Regions from separate parts of the Anaerosalibacter massiliensis genome, predicted to be linked through region 2. Evidence: riboswitches for the same ligand, from Rfam matches in the RefSeq annotation. Region 2 holds a riboswitch; the other holds the start of a gene.
What was found. A riboswitch is a leader RNA that binds a small molecule or an ion and turns the genes downstream of it on or off. The one in region 2 is predicted to bind FMN.
Positions count from the first base shown of each region.

Region 1: it holds a riboswitch for FMN, as region 2 does, so the genes downstream of both, ribD (bifunctional diaminohydroxyphosphoribosylaminopyrimidine deaminase/5-amino-6-(5-phosphoribosylamino)uracil reductase RibD) here and NSA23_RS11765 (ECF transporter S component) in region 2, are expected to answer to the same signal.

Region 1 is NZ_JANJZL010000002.1:166,294-177,076, reverse strand. Features, by position in the region: gene NSA23_RS03845 (DUF134 domain-containing protein) at 1-368, shown strand, start outside; gene NSA23_RS03840 (methyl-accepting chemotaxis protein) at 453-1,280, shown strand; gene NSA23_RS03835 (phosphatase PAP2 family protein) at 1,340-1,903, shown strand; gene NSA23_RS03830 (nitroreductase family protein) at 1,968-2,780, shown strand; gene NSA23_RS03825 (heavy metal translocating P-type ATPase) at 2,924-5,035, shown strand; FMN riboswitch at 5,165-5,278, shown strand; gene ribD (bifunctional diaminohydroxyphosphoribosylaminopyrimidine deaminase/5-amino-6-(5-phosphoribosylamino)uracil reductase RibD) at 5,358-6,455, shown strand; gene NSA23_RS03815 (riboflavin synthase) at 6,470-7,120, shown strand; gene NSA23_RS03810 (bifunctional 3,4-dihydroxy-2-butanone-4-phosphate synthase/GTP cyclohydrolase II) at 7,133-8,359, shown strand; gene ribH (6,7-dimethyl-8-ribityllumazine synthase) at 8,346-8,807, shown strand; gene NSA23_RS03800 (tetratricopeptide repeat protein) at 8,977-9,936, shown strand; gene map (type I methionyl aminopeptidase) at 9,978-10,724, shown strand; gene NSA23_RS03790 (ABC transporter permease) at 10,763-10,783, opposite strand, start outside.
Region 2 is NZ_JANJZL010000008.1:104,524-115,306, forward strand. Features, by position in the region: gene NSA23_RS11745 (hybrid sensor histidine kinase/response regulator) at 1-1,725, shown strand, start outside; gene NSA23_RS11750 (amidohydrolase) at 1,755-2,915, shown strand; gene NSA23_RS11755 (MBOAT family O-acyltransferase) at 3,243-4,664, shown strand; gene NSA23_RS11760 (alginate O-acetyltransferase AlgX-related protein) at 4,677-5,891, shown strand; FMN riboswitch at 5,980-6,101, shown strand; gene NSA23_RS11765 (ECF transporter S component) at 6,207-6,815, shown strand; gene tsaE (tRNA (adenosine(37)-N6)-threonylcarbamoyltransferase complex ATPase subunit type 1 TsaE) at 7,470-7,928, shown strand; gene tsaB (tRNA (adenosine(37)-N6)-threonylcarbamoyltransferase complex dimerization subunit type 1 TsaB) at 7,925-8,629, shown strand; gene rimI (ribosomal protein S18-alanine N-acetyltransferase) at 8,637-9,080, shown strand; gene tsaD (tRNA (adenosine(37)-N6)-threonylcarbamoyltransferase complex transferase subunit TsaD) at 9,101-10,123, shown strand; gene NSA23_RS11790 (ABC-F family ATP-binding cassette domain-containing protein) at 10,278-10,783, opposite strand, start outside.

The DNA.
Region 1 (10,783 bases), on a different contig from region 2:
ATACTCTAAAAATAGAAGAATTAGAAGCTATAAGACTTAGAGATTTAGAGGGCCTTGAACAAGAAGAATGTGCAAATAGTATGGAAATATCTAGGCAAACCTTCCAAAGAATTTACAATGAAGCCAAAAAGAAAGTTGCAGATAGTTTAATAAATGGAAAAGCTATAAGAATAACTGGTGGCAATTATACTCAACATATTTGCAAGCTTGTATGTGAAAAATGTGGTAATAGTTGGCAAGAAAGAGTAGAAGATTTAGAACATGAAGATGATATATGTCCAAAATGTGGTTCACCTAAACATTATTGTAAAGAAAACAAGAGTAGAAAAGGCTGCAGAAAAAAATGTTGTAAAATATGTAATGAATAGTATAAAGATTTTTAAAAAAGGATTAGCTCTTTTTATGTCGAATTCTATACTTGGAAATATACAATCTAATTGAGGGGGAGAAATATGGCTAAAATTTTGGAAGCTTTTCAAATGGTAGCACCTTATATTAATGATCTAACTATAAATGATGTAGCAGTTACTATTACAGATAGAGAAAAGTACATTGACTTTATAAAAGGAGATGAAATACCTCAGCTGGCTGTAGAAGGAGAAGTTATTTATGAAGGCTCTGTAGTAGGAGAATGTATTAAGAATGGGAGAAGAGTTATAAGAAAGGTACCTAAAGAAGTAAGAGGATTTCCATACATAGCTTGTGGAGTACCTGTTAGGGAAAATGGGGAAATTGTAGGAGCTGTATCTTTTGTTTTAACTATTGATAAACAGGAGCAATTATTAAAATTGGCAGAAAATCTTTCTGAAGGATTAGAAGAATTAACTAATACATCCCAAACTATTGAAGATTCTGCTTATAATTTATTAGAGGTGACAAATAAGGTAAATGGTATAACGAATGAGCTTATGGGAAATATTGATGAAACTGATAATATAATTAATATAATACAAAAAATATCTAAGCAAACTAATTTGTTAGGATTAAATGCTTCAATAGAAGCAGCAAGAGTTGGCAAAGAAGGAAAAGGTTTTGAAGTTGTAGCAGAAGAAATAAGAAAATTAGCTATTAGCAGTTCAGATTCTATAAATAAGATAGAAAAAATATTGGAAGGAATAAAAGACACATCAAATACTCAAAATGAAGTTATGGAAGAAATGAGAAAAATCACAAACTTACAAGAAAAAACAATTAGAACAATAAATAGCAGTTTGCAGGAACTTTATTCAAATGTAACAATTTTAGTGGATTATGCTAAAGATTTAAGTGAGGAAAGATAAAAAATGGGTAACAATAGTCTGTAATAATATATTTAACTAAGACTGTATTAGGTGATAATATGAAAAGACATAGGAAAACTAATTCTTTTGATAGAAAAATATTAAATTGGTTCAATAGCACTATTAAATCTAGCTTCCTAGATAAATTCATGTATATGGCTACAGACCTAGGTAGTGGGATATTTAATACAATACTTTTAATTATTTTAATTTTATTTGGAAATGGTAAATTAAGATTTGTAGCGGTAGAGGCTGCTATATCTATATCCATAAGCCAGATAATTGTTCAGATATTGAAAAGATCCTTAGGCAGAGAAAGACCGTACAAAGTTCTTCAGAATATAAATACATTTGGTTTAAATCTTAAGGATTATTCTTTTCCATCTGGACACACGACTGCTGGATTTTCAATGGCTACTATTTTTGCTTTGAACTATTCATATTTAATTATTCCAGTAATAGTATTGGCATTTATAATTGGGATTTCTAGGATGTATTTAGGAGTACATTATCCTACAGATGTAGTAGGAGGAATAATAGTAGGTATTGTTCCGGCTTTATTTGTGCATTTTAAACTATTAATACATATTGAAAAAATCCTAGTTTTCTTAGAATTAATTTAATTATATTTAAAGGGTTTAAAAATTTTATATTTAAAATAGAAATTATAGGAAAGGGTGATTTGAAATGCTTATGAGCAATTTTCTAAGAGATAGAAAATCTACAAGAGAGTATAAAAATAAAGAGGTATCCAAGGATATATTGGAAAAGGTTATAGACTATGGAAAAGAAATAGAAAAGGAAATAGGAGATGAAAATTTTAGATTTCTATTACTTAAAAATGGAGACAAAGTATATAAAACTCTTGAAGGAAAAGGTGGTTATTCAGGAGTAATGATTAAAAGTCCACATTATATTGCATTAGAAACTTTAGATAGTTCTAGAGACAGTATAATAAAGGGTGCTTATGCTATGGAAAAACTTATAACTAAGGCAACAGAATATAGTCTAGGAACTTGTTGGATAAGTATAGAGAATGTAGATGGACAAATAAAAAAAGAATTGTGCAATAATTTAGATGGAGATGTAAATTATATTTTAGCTATTGGGTATCCAACACCTAAGAATCCTTTTATTCAAGAACCGGATAGCTGTAGATTATCTATAGAAGATATTGTATATAAGGATGAGATAGGAAAAAATATATCTGCAGAAGAGTTAGAAAATAGAGGATTAAGCGATTTATTTTTCTATGTAAGATTTGCTCCATCAAGTTTTAATAACCAACCATGGAGATTCATACTTAAGGACAGTAAAATAATTTTAATTTTAATGAAAGAAGAAGATAAAGTTAGTTTCATAGATGCAGGTATCATTATGTATTATTTTGAAAATATGGCTACTGCTATTGGAGTAACTGGTAAATGGAACCTAATAAATTGTGAAGATGTAGAAGTAAATGGGACAAGCTACAGCTATATAGGAGAATTTAATATATAAAAATAGTTTAATAAATCCTTAGTTAAAAGCTAGGGATTTATTTTTTAATTAGTATTGACAACTAAATATTTAGGGGATATAATATACTTAAACATATGAACAATTGCTCATATGTTTAATGATTGATAAAGGGGATGAATCTAGTGATTAAAAAGGAGTTTATATTAGAGGGATTAAACTGTGCAAATTGTGCAGATAAAATTGAAAAACAAACAAAGAATATAATTGGTGTAGACAATGCAGCAATGGATTTTGTATCTAAAAAGTTAAGGGTTCAGATAGATTCAAATAATGATTTAGATAAAATATCTAATGAAGTAAAATCTATTGTAAATGAAATTGAACCAGATGTAAAAGTTTATGAAAAAGATTCTTCTACTAATACTTCCGACCATGATCATGATCATGGGAATGTAGAAAATAGTCAAATAGCAAAACTAATAATATCTGCTATTTTATTTTTAATACCTATAATATTAAAATTCGAAGGAAGTTCTAGATTTATTTTCTTCTTTATAAGTTATATAGTTGTTGGAGGAGAAATACTACTAAAAGCGTTAAGGAATATATCTAAAGGTCAAGTATTTGATGAGAATTTTTTAATGGCAATAGCCACTATAGGCGCTTTTGCTATAGGAGAATATCCTGAAGGTGTAGCTGTAATGCTTTTTTATCAATTAGGTGAGTTATTTCAAGACATAGCAGTAGGACACTCTAGGAAATCTATAAAATCATTATTAGATATAAGACCTGATTATGCAAATATTAAAGAGGGAGAAAAAATAAAAAAAGTAGAACCTTCTGAGGTAAAAATAGGAGATTATATAGTTATAAAACCAGGAGAAAAAATTCCTCTAGATGGTATTGTTGTAGATGGAAAATCTAATGTAGATACTTCTAATATAACTGGTGAAACAGTTCCTAGAACTATAGAAGAAGGTGATACTGTATTAAGTGGTTTTGTAAATAATGAAGGATTATTAACTGTTGAAGTTTCAAAAGAATTTGGAGAATCAACAGTATCAAAGATATTGGATTTAGTTGAAAATGCTTCTAGCAAAAAAGCTTCAACTGAAAATTTCATAACAGTATTTGCTAGATATTATACTCCCGTAGTAGTAGTAGGTGCTTTATTGATAGCGTTCATTCCACCTCTTTTATTTAATTTAAATTTAAGTGAATGGATATATAGGGCTTTAGTATTTTTGGTAATATCTTGTCCTTGTGCATTGGTTATTTCAATACCCTTAGGTTTCTTTGGTGGAATTGGTGGGGCTTCAAAAACTGGAATACTTATAAAGGGTGGAAATTATCTAGAAGCATTAAATCAGGTAGATACTATAGTTATGGATAAAACAGGTACTTTAACAAAAGGAATTTTTCAAGTAACAGAAATAGAACCTTTAGAAGGTTTTACGTCTGATGAAATATTAGAATATGCAGCTTTTGGAGAAGTTTTTTCAAATCATCCAATAGGCAAATCTATACTTAAAGCCTATGGAAAAGAAATAGACAATAATAATATAAAAAATTATAAAGAAATATCAGGAAAAGGAGTAAAGGTAGAAGTAAATGGAGATGGAATAACAGTAGGTAATGAAAGGTTATTTAAAGATGAAGGCATTCCTATTAGAGAAAAGAAAAGCTTTGGAACTATTGTATATGTAGCTAAAAATAATGAGTATATAGGAAATATAATTATATCTGATGAAATAAAGGAGGATTCAAAAGATACTATATCTGAATTGAAAAAAATGGGGATTAAAGAGACCATTATGCTTTCAGGAGATAATAACATAGTTGCAGAAGGAGTAGGCAAGGAATTAGGAGTAGATAGAGTATATGGAGAACTTCTTCCTCAAGACAAGGTAAATATATTGGAAAAAATCATGAGAGAAAAAAAGAAAAAAGGAAAAGTTGCATTTGTTGGAGATGGAGTAAATGATGCTCCAGTACTAGCTAGAGCAGATGTAGGAATTGCTATGGGAGGATTAGGTTCAGATGCAGCTATAGAAGCTTCAGATATAGTTATAATGACTGATGAACCTAAGAGAATATCTACAGGAATTAAAATATCTAAAAAGACTAAAAAAATAGTTACACAAAATATAATATTTGCTTTAGGAGTTAAATGCATAGTATTAGTATTGGGAGCTTTTGGTGTAGCCAGTATGTGGGAAGCAGTATTTGCTGATGTAGGAGTTTCTGTTATAGCTATTTTAAACTCTATGAGAGCTTTAAAAGTAGATGAGTAATAAATGGCCAATTTTTAGGAAAAAACTAAAAATTGGCCATTTATTATTAAAGATTATAAAGTAAAGAAATAAAAAGTTTGCATTTTATTTAACATAATGTTATAATGATATAAAATTACATAAGATATCTTGAACCTTCAGGGCAGGGTGCAATTCCCTACCGGTGGTATAGCCCACGAGCCGAAAGGCAGATTCGGTTAGATTCCGAAGCCGACAGTACAGTCTGGATGAAAGAAGGTTGTATGCTTTTTTTGCATACATTTATTTAATTGTAAACTGTCCTGAATTTTTCAGGGCAGTTTATTTTTTTGGAGGTGATTATATGACTTGTGTTGATGAGTATTTTATGGATAAAGCATTGGAACTTTCAAAAAAAGGGATAGGATTTGTAAACCCTAACCCTATTGTAGGAGCATTGATTGTAAAGGATGGAGATATAATAGGATCTGGATACCATGAAGCATATGGAAAAGCACATGCTGAAATAAATGCATTTAATAGCGTAAAAGATAATGTTGAAGGAGCTACTATGTATATTACATTAGAGCCTTGTTCTCACTATGGAAAAAATGCTCCTTGTGTAAATGAAATCATTAGAAGAAAAATTAAAAGAGTAGTTATAGCTATGAAAGATCCTAATCCATTAGTATCAGGGAAAGGGATAGAACTGCTTTTGAAAAATAATATAGATGTAAAGGTTGGAGTTCTCGAAGAAGAAGCAGAAAAGAATAATGAAATATTTATAAAATATATAAAAACTAAAAAGCCATTTTGTATTCTAAAGGCTGGTATGAGTTTAGATGGAAAAATAGCCACCTATTCTGGAGAATCTAAATGGATAACTAGTGATGAATCAAGAAAATATTCTCATAAATTAAGGAATAAGGTATCTGGAATATTAGTAGGAATTAATACAGTCTTAAAGGATGACCCAATATTAAATATAAGGATTGAAGATGGAGTATATAAAAATCCTACAAGAATTGTTTTAGATAGTCATGGGAAAATTCCTCTTAAATCAAAATTGCTAACTACTTTAGATATAGCAAATACTATGGTAGTTGTGACAGAGAAGGCAGCAAAAGATAAAATAAAAAATATTGAAAATACTGGTGCAGAAGTGATAGTTTCTCCATTGAAGGAAGGAAAAGTAGATTTGAATTTTTTAGTGGATGAATTGGGGAAAAGAAAAATAGATAGTATTTTAATAGAAGGTGGAGGAGAAGTAAACTTTTCTTTTTTAAAAGAAGATTTAGTAGATAAAGCAATATTTTTTATTGCACCTAAAATAATTGGAGGAGCTAGTGCTAAGACTCCAGTAGAAGGAAGGGGGATAGGACTATTAAAAGATGTACCACAGTTAAAAAATATTGATACTTTCAAACTAGGGAAAGATCTAGTAGTAGAAGGATATCTATAATTGGGGGTGAGTTGTTGTTTACGGGAATCATTGAAGAAATAGGCATAGTTTCAAATTTCATTAAATCTAGTAAAATAAGTACTTTAAAAATAGGATGCAATAAAATATTAGAAGGTATTTCATTAGGAGATAGCATAGCAGTAAATGGAATATGTCTTACAGTGAAAAAATATGATTCAAATTATTTTGAAGCAGATATTATGAATGAAACACTATCTAAAACGAATCTTAATATTTGTAAAATTGGCAATAGTGTGAATCTAGAAAGGGCATTAAAGATAGGTGATAGAATAGGAGGTCATATAGTTAGTGGGCATATAGATGGAATAGGAACTATTAGAAAATTAGAGGATGATGGAGATTCAACATGGATAACTATTAAAACTACTGAAGATATAATGAATTATATAGTTTATAAAGGTTCTATAGCATTAGATGGAATTAGTTTGACAGTAGCAGATATTAGCATGGATAGTTTTAAAGTTTCTGTAGTTCCCCATACCCAGAAAGAAACTATTTTATTAGAAAAGAAAGTAGGAGATATTGTAAATATTGAATGTGACCAAATAGGAAAATATATTGAAAAATTTTTAAATAAGGATGATGAATCTAAGAAAAAATCAACTTTGAATTTAGATAAGCTTAAAAAATATGGATATGTATAGGGAGGGTGCAAAATGGGTGAATTCAATACTATTAATGAAGCTATAGAAGAAGTTAGAAAGGGAAGTTTTGTAGTAGTTTTAGATGATGAAAATAGAGAAAATGAAGGAGATTTAATTATTGCAGCAGAGAAAGTTACTACAGAAAAGATTAATTTCATGACTAAATATGGAAGAGGATTAGTATGTATGCCAGTTGAAGGAAAAAGGTTAGAAGAACTTAATATTCACCAAATGGTTGCTAAAAATACAGATAATCATGAAACAGCTTTTACCGTTTCTGTAGACCATAAAGATACTTCAACAGGTATTTCTGCAGGTGACAGAGCATTAACTATAAAGAAAATAATAGATAAAAATGCTAAAGGAGAAGATTTTAGAAGGCCAGGACATGTTTTTCCATTGAAGTCTAGAAAAGGAGGAGTGTTAAAGAGAGCAGGACACACTGAAGCAGCTGTAGATTTAGCAAAGCTTGCTGGACTTTTTCCAGCTGGCGTTTTATGTGAAATTATGAATGAAAATGGAACTATGGCTAGGACAGATGATTTAATCAAATATGCTAATAAATTTGGATTTAAAATAATAACTGTTGCAGATCTTATAGCATACAGAAGAAAAACTGAAAAACTAATATCAAAGGTAGGGACAGCTAAATTACCAACAAAGTATGGAGATTTTAAGATAGTAGGATATAAAGACTTATTAAATGGCAGTCAACATGTAGTACTAATTAAAGGAGAAGTTGATGATGGAAAACCTACACTAGTAAGGGTTCATTCTGAATGTTTAACTGGGGATGTATTTTGTTCTCTAAGATGTGATTGTGGAGATCAGCTCCATTCAGCAATGGATAAGGTAAATAGGGAAGGTAAAGGTGTAATTTTATACATGAGACAGGAAGGTAGGGGAATAGGTCTTTTAAATAAAATCAAGGCTTATTCTCTCCAAGATAAAGGAATGGATACTGTAGAGGCAAATCTGGCTCTAGGCTATGAAGATGATATGAGAGATTATGGTATTGGAGCACAGATATTATCTGATATAGGACTAAAAAAAATAAGGCTTATGACTAATAATCCAAGAAAAGTATCTGGTATATCAGGTTATGGTCTTGAAATTATTGAAAGAGTACCAATTGAAATTGAACCAACAAAAGAAGATTATAAATATCTGAAAACAAAAAAAGAAAAACTTGGACATATTATTAATGTAAATAAGGGGGATTTTTATGAAAGTATATGAAGGAAATTTAATTGGAAAGGAACTAAAAATATGTATAGTAGTTGGAAGGTTTAATGAATTTATAGGTTCAAAATTATTAGATGGTTCTATAGATGGGCTAAAAAGACATGGAGTAAATGAAGAGGATATTTCAATATTTTGGGTTCCAGGCTCTTTTGAAATTCCATTAATGGCAAAAAAATTAGCTTCTCTAAGGAAATATGATGCTATTATTTGTCTTGGGGCAGTAATAAAAGGTGATACTTATCATTTTGAATGTGTGTCAAATGAAGTTTCTAAAGGTATAGCTAAAGTTTCATTAGATACAGAAATACCAGTAATCTTTGGTATACTTACAACTGATAATATTGAACAAGCTATAGAAAGAGCAGGTACGAAAGGTGGTAATAAAGGATTTGAAGCAGCAATTTCTGCTATAGAAATGGCTAATCTTTTGAAGAAGATTTAATATCTAAATAAAATGAGAATGTCAGCATTGACATTCTCATTTTATTTAGATATATTAAAAAGGCTAAAGTAGTACTTATTAGAATTTTTTTAAAATATAATTATTAATAATTAATTAGTGAAATATGATAAACTATAAGTATATAATAAATACTAAGAGGTGCAAATTAATGAAAAGTCATTTAACTAACTTTGATAGAAGATATAATTATATAATACTTGCAGAAAATTTCTATCTAGATGATTATAGAGAAAAGGCAGTAAAATTTTATTTTAAAGCATTAGATTTTCCGGGTGAAGAAGATGAAGACTTGGAAATATTATATAATATAGCTTTCATATATGATGAAATGGATAAGCTTAAAGAAGCATTAAAAGCTTATAAAGAGATTATAAAAATAAGTCCAGAAGAATGTGGAGCTTTTTATGGAGCAGCAACTCTTTATGAAAGGCTAGGGGATAAAGAAAAAGCTTTAGAATATTATTTTAAAGCTGCAGAAATAAATCCAGAATATGACAGAGCTTATTTTTACATAGCTAATATATATGATGAGATGGGGAAAAAAGAAGAAGCTATTAAATATTATGAAAAGGTAATTAAATTAAAGCCAAATGATCATATTGCTTACAATAATTTAGGTTCTATATATGAAGAATTAAAGGATTATGATAAAGCTTATGAAATGGTAAAAAAAAGTATTGGAATAAATTCAAATTATTATAAGGCATTATTTAATATGGGAGTTATTTATAAAAGGTTAAATAAATTTAAAAAAGCTATAGAATATTACAATAAATCAATAACTATAAATAAGAATTATCCTTACTCTTTTTTGAATAAATCTGTCATATATATTGAACAAGGGAAAATAGAAAAAGCTATAACAGTATTAACAGAAGGGATAGAGTATAATCCTTATGCAGAATATCTATATTATAATAGAGCGTGTTGTTATGCAAAACTTAGTGAAAACAATAAAGCTATCGAAGATTTAAGGAAAGCTATAGTTCTTTACCCAGGGTTTGTAAGTATAGCTAAATCAGATGAAGATTTAAAGAACTTATTGAATGATGAAAGATTTATTCAAATTTTAAATAAAGATAAAAAGGATATATTAGATAAAAAATAGTTTTATTGTATAGTAAAATATGAAAAAGGAGCATGAATAATATGGTAATAATTAAGACTAGAGAAGAAATTGAAAAAATGCAAAAAGCAGGTGAAATATTAGCAAATTGTCATAAAGAAATTGCCAAGATTATTAGACCAGGAATTTCAACTTTGGATATAGATGAATTTGTAGAAGGATATTTAAAGAAATACAATGCTACACCAGAGCAAAAAGGATATCAAGGATACCCTTATGCAATTTGTGCATCTATAAATGATGAAATATGTCATGGTTTTCCAAGAAAAGAATTATTAAAAGATGGAGATATTGTAACAATAGATATGGTAGTGAATTTAGATGGTTGGCTTGCAGACTCAGCTTGGTCTTATGCAGTAGGAAATATTTCAAATGAAGCCAAGAAACTTTTAGAAGTAACTAAAAAGTCACTTTATATAGGAATAGAAAAAGCTCGAGTAGGAAATAGAATAGGAGATATATCTCATGCAATCCAAACCTATGTAGAAGGAGAAGGATTTTCTGTTGTAAGGGATTTTGTTGGTCATGGAATAGGTAAAGATATGCATGAAGATCCACAAGTTCCTCATTTTGGTCGTTCAGGAAGAGGACTAAGGCTCATGGAAGGAATGGTTTTAACCATAGAACCTATGGTAAATACAGGAGTTTATGGTTGCAAAATAGACGATAATGAATGGACAGCTAGAACATTGGATAGAGGATTGTCAGCCCAATATGAGCATACATTAGCAATAACTAAAGATGGTCCAATAATAATTACAGAGCAATAAAAATAAAGTGGGGAAATCTGATTTCCCCACTTTATTTTTTATTGCTGCCATTTAGTCAA
Region 2 (10,783 bases):
TTATTTTGTGGAATTATTAGTTCGAATTTTGGTAAAAAATATGTAACACCTCTAAAGAAACTTGTTGGCAATGTGTTAAATGATGATGGTGCACTTATATATATTTATAACGAAAAGAAAAATGAGCCTGATTTGAAAGATATGAAAAAATACTTTGAAATAGATATAGAGAAAAAATATGAAAATGGTCAATTAACATTTGTATGTGCAGAAGAAAAATTTTTAAATGATGAAGTACTTTTATTGGACAAGTTATTAGATTTTTATGAAAGTGAAATAGATTCTTATAAGAAAAAGGGATTTGAAAAAATAATAGTTTATACCACAAGAGATGTTTTCTATACTAAAAATATAAAAGGAAAAGATTTATGTACTCTTCATAGGAGAATGAAAAAAATTTGTAGGCAGAAAGATATAATGATAGTAATAAAATATATAATAGATGATTTTCATGAAAAAGATTTCTTGAGTCTTATTACTCTCCATGATTTATTCATTTTAGAAGATTCTAGTGGAGGGAATGTTTATACTTATTTAGAGCTTATTAAAACATCCCTTATAAATTTATCTATGAAACAGAGACAACAGGAAGAATATGAAAGAGAATTGAAAAGAATTGAGAAATTAAAGACTTTAGGAGAGCTATCTGAAAGTATGGCTCATGACTTTAACAATGTATTGACTACTATTGTAGGATTCTCACAGATGTGCTTAATAAAGGAAACTAATAAAGAAGTAAAAAAACATTTAAATACTATATATAAAACAGCTCTTGATGGAAAAGCTATGATGAATAAAATACAAGATTATATAAAGGGAAGTTATGATTCACAAAGAGATATACATGATTTAAATGATTTAGTTAGAGGAAGTATGGAAATGATTGACCATGGAGTTGTAAATTTAAATGAAAAAAATGCAAGTTCTATCAAGTTAGTAGAAGAGTTGAATTCAACTAAATCTATATATTGTAATGAATTTGAAATAAGGCAGGTAATATTGAATATTTTATTAAATGCTGTAGATTCTCTAGAAACTAAAGGTGTTGTTACTATAAAAACCTACGATGAAGGCAGAAATTCTTTTGTAGAGGTAGAAGACACAGGAATTGGAATTGAAGAGGAAATTTTAGAAAAGATATTTGACCCTTTTTTTACTACAAAAGGAGAGAAAGGAACAGGATTAGGGCTGAACATTGTTAGAAAAGTTCTAAATGAACATCGTGCAGAAATAAAAGTTGAAAGTGAAGTAGATAAAGGGAGCAAATTTACCATAGTATTTCCCAGCAATACAAAAGAAGAGTTATATGCAGCAGAAGAGGAAGAAAATTATAATACAGTTGCAAATATTTTAATTGTAGATGATAAATATATGGTGGCTAAATCTATAAAAGAGCTTTTGTCTTTGTTAAATATGAATGCAGATGTAGAAACTAGGGCAGATAATGTATTGGAAAGACTTTCAGAAAAAGAATATGATCTTGTAATTTGTGATTATTCTATGCCAGGTAAAAATGGAGTTGAAGTATCGAAAAGGATAAAATCTAGATATCCAAATAAACCTTTTATACTTTTGACAGGATGGTCAGAGGATATTTTAGATGATTATGATACCATAGACTGTATATTGAACAAACCTTGTACAGTAGAAGATTTAGCAGAGGCTATTGGAAAAGCTTTGGATATTATTGATGATAATAAAAATAAAAGTTATAATATGAATTAAGAAATTAAATGATTTAAGGGGGAAAATTTATGATACTTATTAAAAATGGTTATATCTATACTATGGCTGGAGAAACAATTGAAGGTGGGAGTATATTAGTTGATGATGGAAAAATAGTAGAAATAGGTAAGGATATTGTTGCACCATTAGATGCTAAAGTAATAGATGCAGAAGGTAGAATGATAACTCCTGGGTTTATAGATGCTCACTGTCATCTAGGCATGTGGGAAGATGGAATGGGTTTTGAAGGTGATGATGGGAATGAATGGGTAGAGCCAGTAACTCCCCATTTAAGAGCTATTGATGGAATAAACCCTATGGACATTACTTTCAAGGAAGCTTATGAAGGAGGAGTTACTACTGCAGTTACAGGTCCTGGAAGTGCTAATGTAGTCGGAGGTCAATTTGTTGCTGTTAAGACCTATGGAAAAAGAGTCGATGATATGATTGTAAAAGAACCAGTAGCTATGAAAATTGCTTTTGGAGAAAATCCAAAGAGAGTTCATGAGGACCAAAAACAATCACCTATAACTAGGATGGCTACTGCAGCTAAATTGAGAGAAACATTATTTGAAGCTAAGGAATATCTCAATAAGAAAGAAGAAGGCGTAGAAGATCCTTCTAAAATGCCAGAATATGATATGAAAATGGAAGCTATGATTAAAGTACTTAAAAAGGAGATACCACTTAAAGCTCATGCTCATAGAGCTGATGATATTTTAACAGCTATAAGAATTGCAAAGGAATTTGCTCTAGATATAACTTTAGACCACTGTACAGAAGGTCATTTAATTGCAGATATATTAGCAGAAGAAGGAAAACCTGCTTTAGTTGGACCATCTTTAACAGATAGATCTAAAATAGAACTTAGAAATCAAACTTTTGACACTCCAAGAATACTTAATGAAGCAGGAGTTAAAATTGCTATTATAACAGATTCTCCAGTTATTCCACTACAATATCTATCCCTTTGTGCAGGTTTAGCAGCTAAATCTGGATTAGATGAAATGGAAGCTTTAAAAGCCATCACTATTAATCCAGCAGAGATAGTAGGAATTTCAGATAGAGTAGGAAGTTTAGAAGTAGGAAAAGACGCAGATATAGTTATATTTGATGGAAATCCACTTAAAGATATAGATTGCAAAACTTTTGCAACTATTATTGATGGAAAAGTGGTATATAGAAGATAGACTATATAGAGAATTTTGGAAGAAAAATATATTAAACAGGTAGATTATTATAATAATCTACCTGTTTATGTATAAAAAATTAAATTTTGTGAATAATTATTCAAAAACAAACTGTTTTTATCTGAAAAGTGGTACAATATAGATAATAGTATAAAATTATGAAGTAAGGAAATGGTAAATAGGAAAACAAAATCTAAAAAAACAATATATTTATTGATTGTTATTATATTTATATTTGTATTTATAACTAAATTTTTTGCATATCTTATCATAAATTAGACAGGTTATGAAAATAAATATAATATTATTTGAGAAAGGAAAAAAATTATGTTATTTAGTAGCGTTGTATTTTTGTTTTTGTTCTTACCAGCAGTTATTTTTTGTTATTACATACCAGGGAAAAAATTAAAGAACACAGTACTATTAATATTTAGTTTATTTTTCTATGCATATGGAGAACCTAAATATCTATTAGTAATGCTTTTTTCAATTGTAGTTAATTATATATTAGGACTTTTTGTAGATAAATATAGGGAAGATAGGAGAAAAGTAACATTAATATTAAGCTTGGCAATTATAATAAATATTTTGATTATAGGTTATTATAAGTATTTTAACTTTCTAATAAGAAATATAAATACAGTATTTAAAACATCTATATCCATTAGAGATATAGTAATGCCTATAGGAATTTCATTTTTTACATTTCAAGGTTTAAGTTATGTAATAGATATATATAGGCAAAATGGTAAAGTTCAAAAGAATCCACTAAATGTAGCACTATATATATCATTTTTTCCACAACTTATAGCAGGGCCAATAGTAAGATATGAAACTGTAGCAGAGCAAATTAATGAAAGAGAAGAAAGCTTAGATGATTTTACATATGGCGTGGAAAGATTTATATTAGGATTAAGTAAAAAAGTACTTATAGCAAATACAGTTGGACTAATAGCAGATGAAGTTTTTAGTGCTTCTACATCAGATCTTTCAGTTTTATTAGTTTGGTTAGGGATTCTTTCATATACACTACAAATATACTTTGATTTTTCAGGGTATTCTGATATGGCAATAGGATTAGGTCGAATGTTTGGATTTAAGTTTTTAGAAAACTTTAATTATCCTTATATATCAAAATCTATAACAGAGTTTTGGAGACGTTGGCATATATCTTTAGGAACATGGTTTAGAGATTATGTTTATATTCCACTAGGTGGGAATAGAGTAAGTAAAGGAAAATACTTTAGAAATATATTCATAGTTTGGTTTCTAACAGGGTTGTGGCATGGAGCTTCATGGAATTTTATAATATGGGGATTGTATTATGGGTGTATTTTAACTATAGAAAAATTATTTTTGGGAAAGTATTTAGAAAAAATATGGAGACCTATTCAGCATATTTATACTATATTCTTTATTATCATAGGATGGTTATTTTTTAGAGCAGAAACATTGACTCAGGCATTAGAGTATTTAAAAATTATGTTTGGATTCACAAAGCATACATTTATAAATTTTCAGGCAATGTATTATTTAAAAGAGTATAAGTTTGTACTAATATTATCTATAATAGCTACACTTCCATTATATCCATTAATAAAAGGAAAGATTGAAGAGATATCCATAGGTTCTGCTAATGTTATGATAAAAAACTATATAAAACCAATTATATTAATAGGAATATTCATATTATCTATATCTTATCTAATTAATTCTACATTTAATCCATTTATATATTTTAGATTTTAGGAGCTGAAGTTTATGAAAGAAAAAACTAAGAAAGTGAAAAAAGTAAGTGATTATAATTTAGCGATTCTGTTTATAATAATTATATTTTTTATTCCAATATTAACAAAAATACATCCTCATACGGATATATCTTCTTTTGAAAATAGAACTTTAGCAACTGCCCCTATTTTTAATAGGGAGACTTTATTTAATGGAGAGTATTTTAATGATTGGGAAGAGTATTTATCTGATCATATAGTGGGCAGAAATAGGTGGTTAAAATTATATACTTATTTAAATATGAATATATTAAGGAAGAATAAAATTAACGATATAGTAATAAGTAAAGATGGGACGTTATTACCATTTTATGAACATAATAGAATTTATGATCCTGAAAGCCATAAGGCAAATATAAAAGAAATAGCAAATAATATAGAAGAACTTAGTAGCTATGTAGATGCGTATGGAGGAAAGTTTTGTTTTATCGGAATACCAGAGCAGTCATCTTATTATAAAGAAAGATACCCAAATTATTTTTATAATAATTATGAATTTCTTTTTAATAGCGAAAAAACAATGTTTTCATTGCTAAGAGAAAAGAATATAGATTTTATAAATATGGATGAAGAGTTTAAAAAAGAAAATAAGGATGATTTTTATCTAAAAACAGATCATCATTATTCTTTTAGAGGTGCATTTAAAACATATGAGAAAATAATAAATAAAATAAAAAATGATTTTGGATTAGATATTCAAGAGGCACTAGGTGAAAATGATATGGATATAATAACTTTAGAAAACCCTATTTTAGGAAGTAGAAATAGACAGCTATACTATTTATATCCAACGAATGAAAAAATAGAAGTAGGATACCAAAAAGAAAAGATAGATTATGAAAAAATAGATAATGGGGTAGAATCTCCTGAATTTTATCATATAGAAGAAGATCCTAAAGAAAGACCATCTTATGGTGTATTTATGGGAGGAGATTTAGCTGAAACAGTGATAAGAACAAATAGATCAAATCTACCAAATGCTTTGATATTTGGAGATTCATTTACTAATGCAGTAGAACCTTTATTATATTATCATTTTAACGAAACTAGAATATTGGATTTAAGATACTATGAAGATAAGAGTCTTTATAAATATATAGAAGAGTATAAACCGGATGTAGTTATTATGATAAGAGATGATTTAAATTATGGAAATAACGAAGGAAATGGCAATTTTAAGGGGAAATAGTATAAGATTGTTAAATTAATTGCGAAAATGAAATCTCCGAAATAGTTGACATAAACTTTATTTATATATATAATATAATTAAGAATAAATTGATCTTCAGGGCGAGGTGAAAGTCCTCACCGGCGGTTATAGCCCGCGAGCCAAGAGTTCTTGGTTGATTTGGTGAAATTCCAATGCCGACAGTTAGAGTCTGGATGGGAGAAGATTTATACTTAATTTTTCGTGAGAGTATATATGCCCCGAAGGTTATCCTTCGGGGTTTTTTGAATCCTTTCTGAGTCCCTGAAGAAATACTTAACTTGGAGGGATTTTATTATGGAATTAAAAAAAGAAAGAGGTAAAATGTCAGCTAATATGTTGACTAAGGTAGGAGTTTTATCGGCTATTGCATTTGTATTGATGCTATTAGAATTTCCACTATGGTTTGCACCACCATTTTTAAAAATGGATTTAAGTGAAGTACCAGCACTTATGGGAACTTTTGCCTTAGGGCCTGTAGCAGGAGTGTTGATTCAGCTTATTAAAAATATTTTAAATTTAGCTATAGATGGAACAACTACAATGGCAGTAGGAGAATTTGCAAATTTTGTTGTAGGAAGTATATTCGTTTATACAGCAGGATATATTTATCACAAAGATAAAAATGTTAAAAATGCAATTGTAGGAATGGCTGTAGGAACTGTAGCAATGACTGTTGCTATGGCAATTGCTAACTATTATGTTATGATACCTTTCTATGCTAAACTTTTTGGAATGCCATTGGATAAGATTGTGGCTATGGGAAGTGCAGTAAATAGACATGTAGTAGATTTTAAATCACTTATACTTTATGCAATAGTACCTTTTAATCTATTAAAGGGATTAATAGTTACATTAATTACATTCCTTCTATACAAAAGAGTATCACCAATACTCCATAGATAAATGTAAATATTAGGACTGTCCATAAAGGGCAGTCTTATTTTATTTTTATAATTTTAAATTTAGTACTTTCTTTTAACATGGTGGAGATTCTAGCAAATAGAGATACAAGGTTCTCTCCGAAAAAAGTTTTGATGAAATAGTATCTTCGTAAAATAGAAAATGCTAAATATTTTCAAACTCGCTTTGCTCAAACAATGAAAAATTCTTAACGCATTTTCTATTTTACTCAGATTATTTCATAGCAAAACTTTTTTAAGTCGCTCATCTTGTATCTCTATTTGCTTTAACATTGTACTATTAGAAAAAATTATGGATTTAGGGTTTTGGTTTATTGGATTCGACTGACTTAAAAAGTCTTTGAATAGAAAATAGAGAGGAAAAATTTGAGAAAAATCGTGAAATTGATTAAAAATCAATTTAGCAAATAACCATGATTTGCGGTAGATTTTTCTCAAATTTTGAGTCCTATTTTCCTCAAAGCTTTTTTGGAAGGAGAACCAATAAACCAAAACCCTGCATCTCTACTATGTTAAAAGAAAGTACTAAACTTATGAAAAATATTGTTCTAGATTTCACTTATTCAATAATATAGCTTAAATCTTTTGTAAATGCTATAATATAAGGTAGTTTATTATTTATGGGAAGGTTGATTTCATGGAAATAGTATTGAAAAATTTAGAAGATACTGAAAGGTTTGGGTATAGATTAGGTAGTATTCTTGAAGGTGGGGATATAGTTTGTCTTACAGGAGATTTAGGTGCTGGGAAAACTACCCTTACTAAATCCATTGCAAAAGGATTAGATGTAAAAGATTATGTAACTAGTCCTACCTTTGCTCTTATTAATGAATATAAGGGAAGAGTTCCAATATATCATTTTGATGTTTATAGATTAGAAGGAATAGAAGATGTAATAGATTTAGGATTTGAGGAATATTTTTATTCTAAGGGAGTTACAATCATAGAGTGGGGAAACAAAATTGAGAAATTTCTTCCAGAAGATATATTAACTATAGAATTGAATAGAGGCAAAAAAGATGATGAAAGAATAGTTTCTATTTATAGTAGTGGAAAAAGAAGTGAATCAATAGTAGAGGAGTTGAAGAAAAATTGAAAGTTTTGGCAATAGATACATCAAGTGTAGTAGCTACCTGTGCAGTATTAGATGATGAAAAACTTTTAGGAGAGTACACTCTAAATCAAGATATGACACATTCAGAAAGACTTATACCTATGATTAAAGTATTAATGGATAATTTAAAGTTGAAACCAGAAGATATAGATATTTTTGCAGGTTCAGTAGGACCAGGTTCTTTCACAGGACTTAGAATTGGGTTAGCTACCGTTAAAAGTCTAGCTCATGTGTTAGATAAGCCAGCTATAGGTATATCTACATTGGAAGCATTAGCATTTAATGTACCTTTTGATGGTATTGTCGTACCTATAATGGATGCTAGGCGAGAAAGAGTTTATACAGGTATATATAGATGGGAGAATGGAAAACTTTTAAATGAAATGGAACCTACCATTTTAGAAATAAATGAACTTTTAGATATAGTAGATTCTAATTATAATAAAGTATTATTTAATGGAGATGGTACTCTTATTTTTAAAGAAATAATAGATGAAAAATTAAAGGATAAAGTCTTGTATTCTCCAATATCATTAAATATGGCAAAGGCGTCAAGTGTAGGAGAACTAGCTCTTCTAAAATGGAAAGAAGATAAAGAGAACTTTGTGAAGAACTATTTTAAATTAGCACCAGAATACTTAAGAGAATCTCAAGCTCAAAGGCAATTGAATAAAAAAAGGTAGTGATTTTATGATTCCATTAATAAGAGATATGATTGAAAAAGATATTGAGGATGTGCTAGAAATAGAAAAGACTTCTTTTAGTACTCCTTGGTCCAAAGAAGCTTTTACATTAGAAATAACTAAAAACAATCTTGCTAGATATATAGTAGCAGAAGTAGAAAAAAGAGTAGTAGCCTACGGTGGTATATGGTTTATCATAGATGAAGGTCATATTACAAATATAGCAGTACATGAAAAATATAGAGGACTTGGAATAGGAAACAAAATTGTAGAAGGCCTTATATATAGATGTATAGATAGGGATATTAGGGCAATGACCTTAGAGGTTAGAAAATCTAATGAAGTTGCAAAATCATTGTATAAAAAATATGGGTTTAAAGAATGTGGAATTCGCCCAGGATACTATTCAGATGACAATGAGGATGCTATAATCATGTGGAAAAGTATATAAGGGCAATTGGAGGTTAGAAAATGGAAAAAAATATTATAAACTTAGCAATAGAAACTTCCTGTGATGAAACTTCCTGTGCAGTTTTAAAAAATGGGAGAGAAGTTCTTTCAAATATAATTTCTTCTCAAATAGAAATACACAGAAAATTTGGAGGAGTAGTTCCAGAAGTAGCTTCAAGAAAACATATTGAAAATATAAATATAATTATAGAAAAAGCAATAAAAGAGGCAAATATAAGCTTTAAAGACTTAGATATAGTATCCGTTACACAAGGACCAGGTCTTGTAGGAGCGTTATTAGTAGGTATATCTAGTGCTAAATCCATAGCCTATGGATTAGGTATTCCTCTTATAGGAGTAAACCATATAAAAGGACATATTTGTGCAAATTATATTGAACATAAAGATTTAAAGCCTCCTTTTACTTGTTTAGTAGTGTCAGGAGGACATACCTATCTAGTACAGGCCCATTCCTATACAGATTATGAATTAATAGGAAGGACTAGAGATGATGCAGCAGGTGAAGCCTTTGATAAGGTGGCTAGATCTTTAGGACTTTCATATCCTGGTGGACCAGTAATAGATAAACTTTCAAAGGAGGGAAATAAAGAAGCTATAGATTTCCCTAGACCATTTTTAGGAGATAATAGCTATGATTTTAGTTTTAGTGGACTTAAGACTGCAGTATTAAATTATTTAAATCATATGGAACAAAAAAAAGGAGAAATAGTAGTGGAAGATGTAGCAGCTAGTTTTCAACAGGCAGTTATAGAAGTACTTGTTGAAAAAAGTATAAGGTTAGCAAAAGAAAAGAATAGTAAAACCATAGTTTTGGCAGGTGGAGTAGCGGCTAATAGTGGATTGAGAAATTTATTCAAATCAAGAGGAAAAGAAGAAGGTATTAATATAAGATATCCTTCTCCAATTCTTTGTACAGACAATGCAGCTATGATTGGCTCCTGTGGATATTTTAATTATATTGATGGACAAGAATCTGATCTAGGGATGACAGTAGAGCCAAATTTAGAGCTAAATTATAAATAATCAACAAAATATTCACATTGTAGATTAATATAACAGAGAAATATGTGGACATTGTGGAAAAAACAAAAAAATCAAGAAAAATAGAGGGGGAAAGCTGTGGATAGAACTGTGGATATTGTGAATAACTTGTGGATTTATTGGGTAAGATAATATTTTAGCTTTTCTCCTCTAAATTTATTAGTTTATCATAAAGTTTTTCTACGAAGTCTTGATTTTTTTCTCTTTCCAAAGTTAATTTTTTTACTTTTTCAATATCATTATATATATTAGGATTAGCTAGTTTTTCATCTATTTCTCCTATTTTTTCTTCACTTAAAAGAATTTGTTTTTCCAAATCTAAAATCTTTTTTTTCATATTTCTTTCTTTCTCTTTTTTCTTTTTGATTTTCTTCTTTTCGAGTTTTATCTGAGTTCTTGTTTTAGTATTTTCTTCTTCATTTTTTTTAACTTGATTTTTCTTTTCTATATAATAATCATAATTACCTAGAAACTCTTCTATACCTTTACTAGAAAGTTCAAAAATTTTATTTGTTACTGTATTTAAAAAATACCTATCATGGGAGATGACAAATAGTGTACCATTATAGTTTTGTAAAGCTTCTTCTAATATTTCTTTAGAATCAATATCCAAATGATTAGTAGGCTCATCCATTAAAAGAA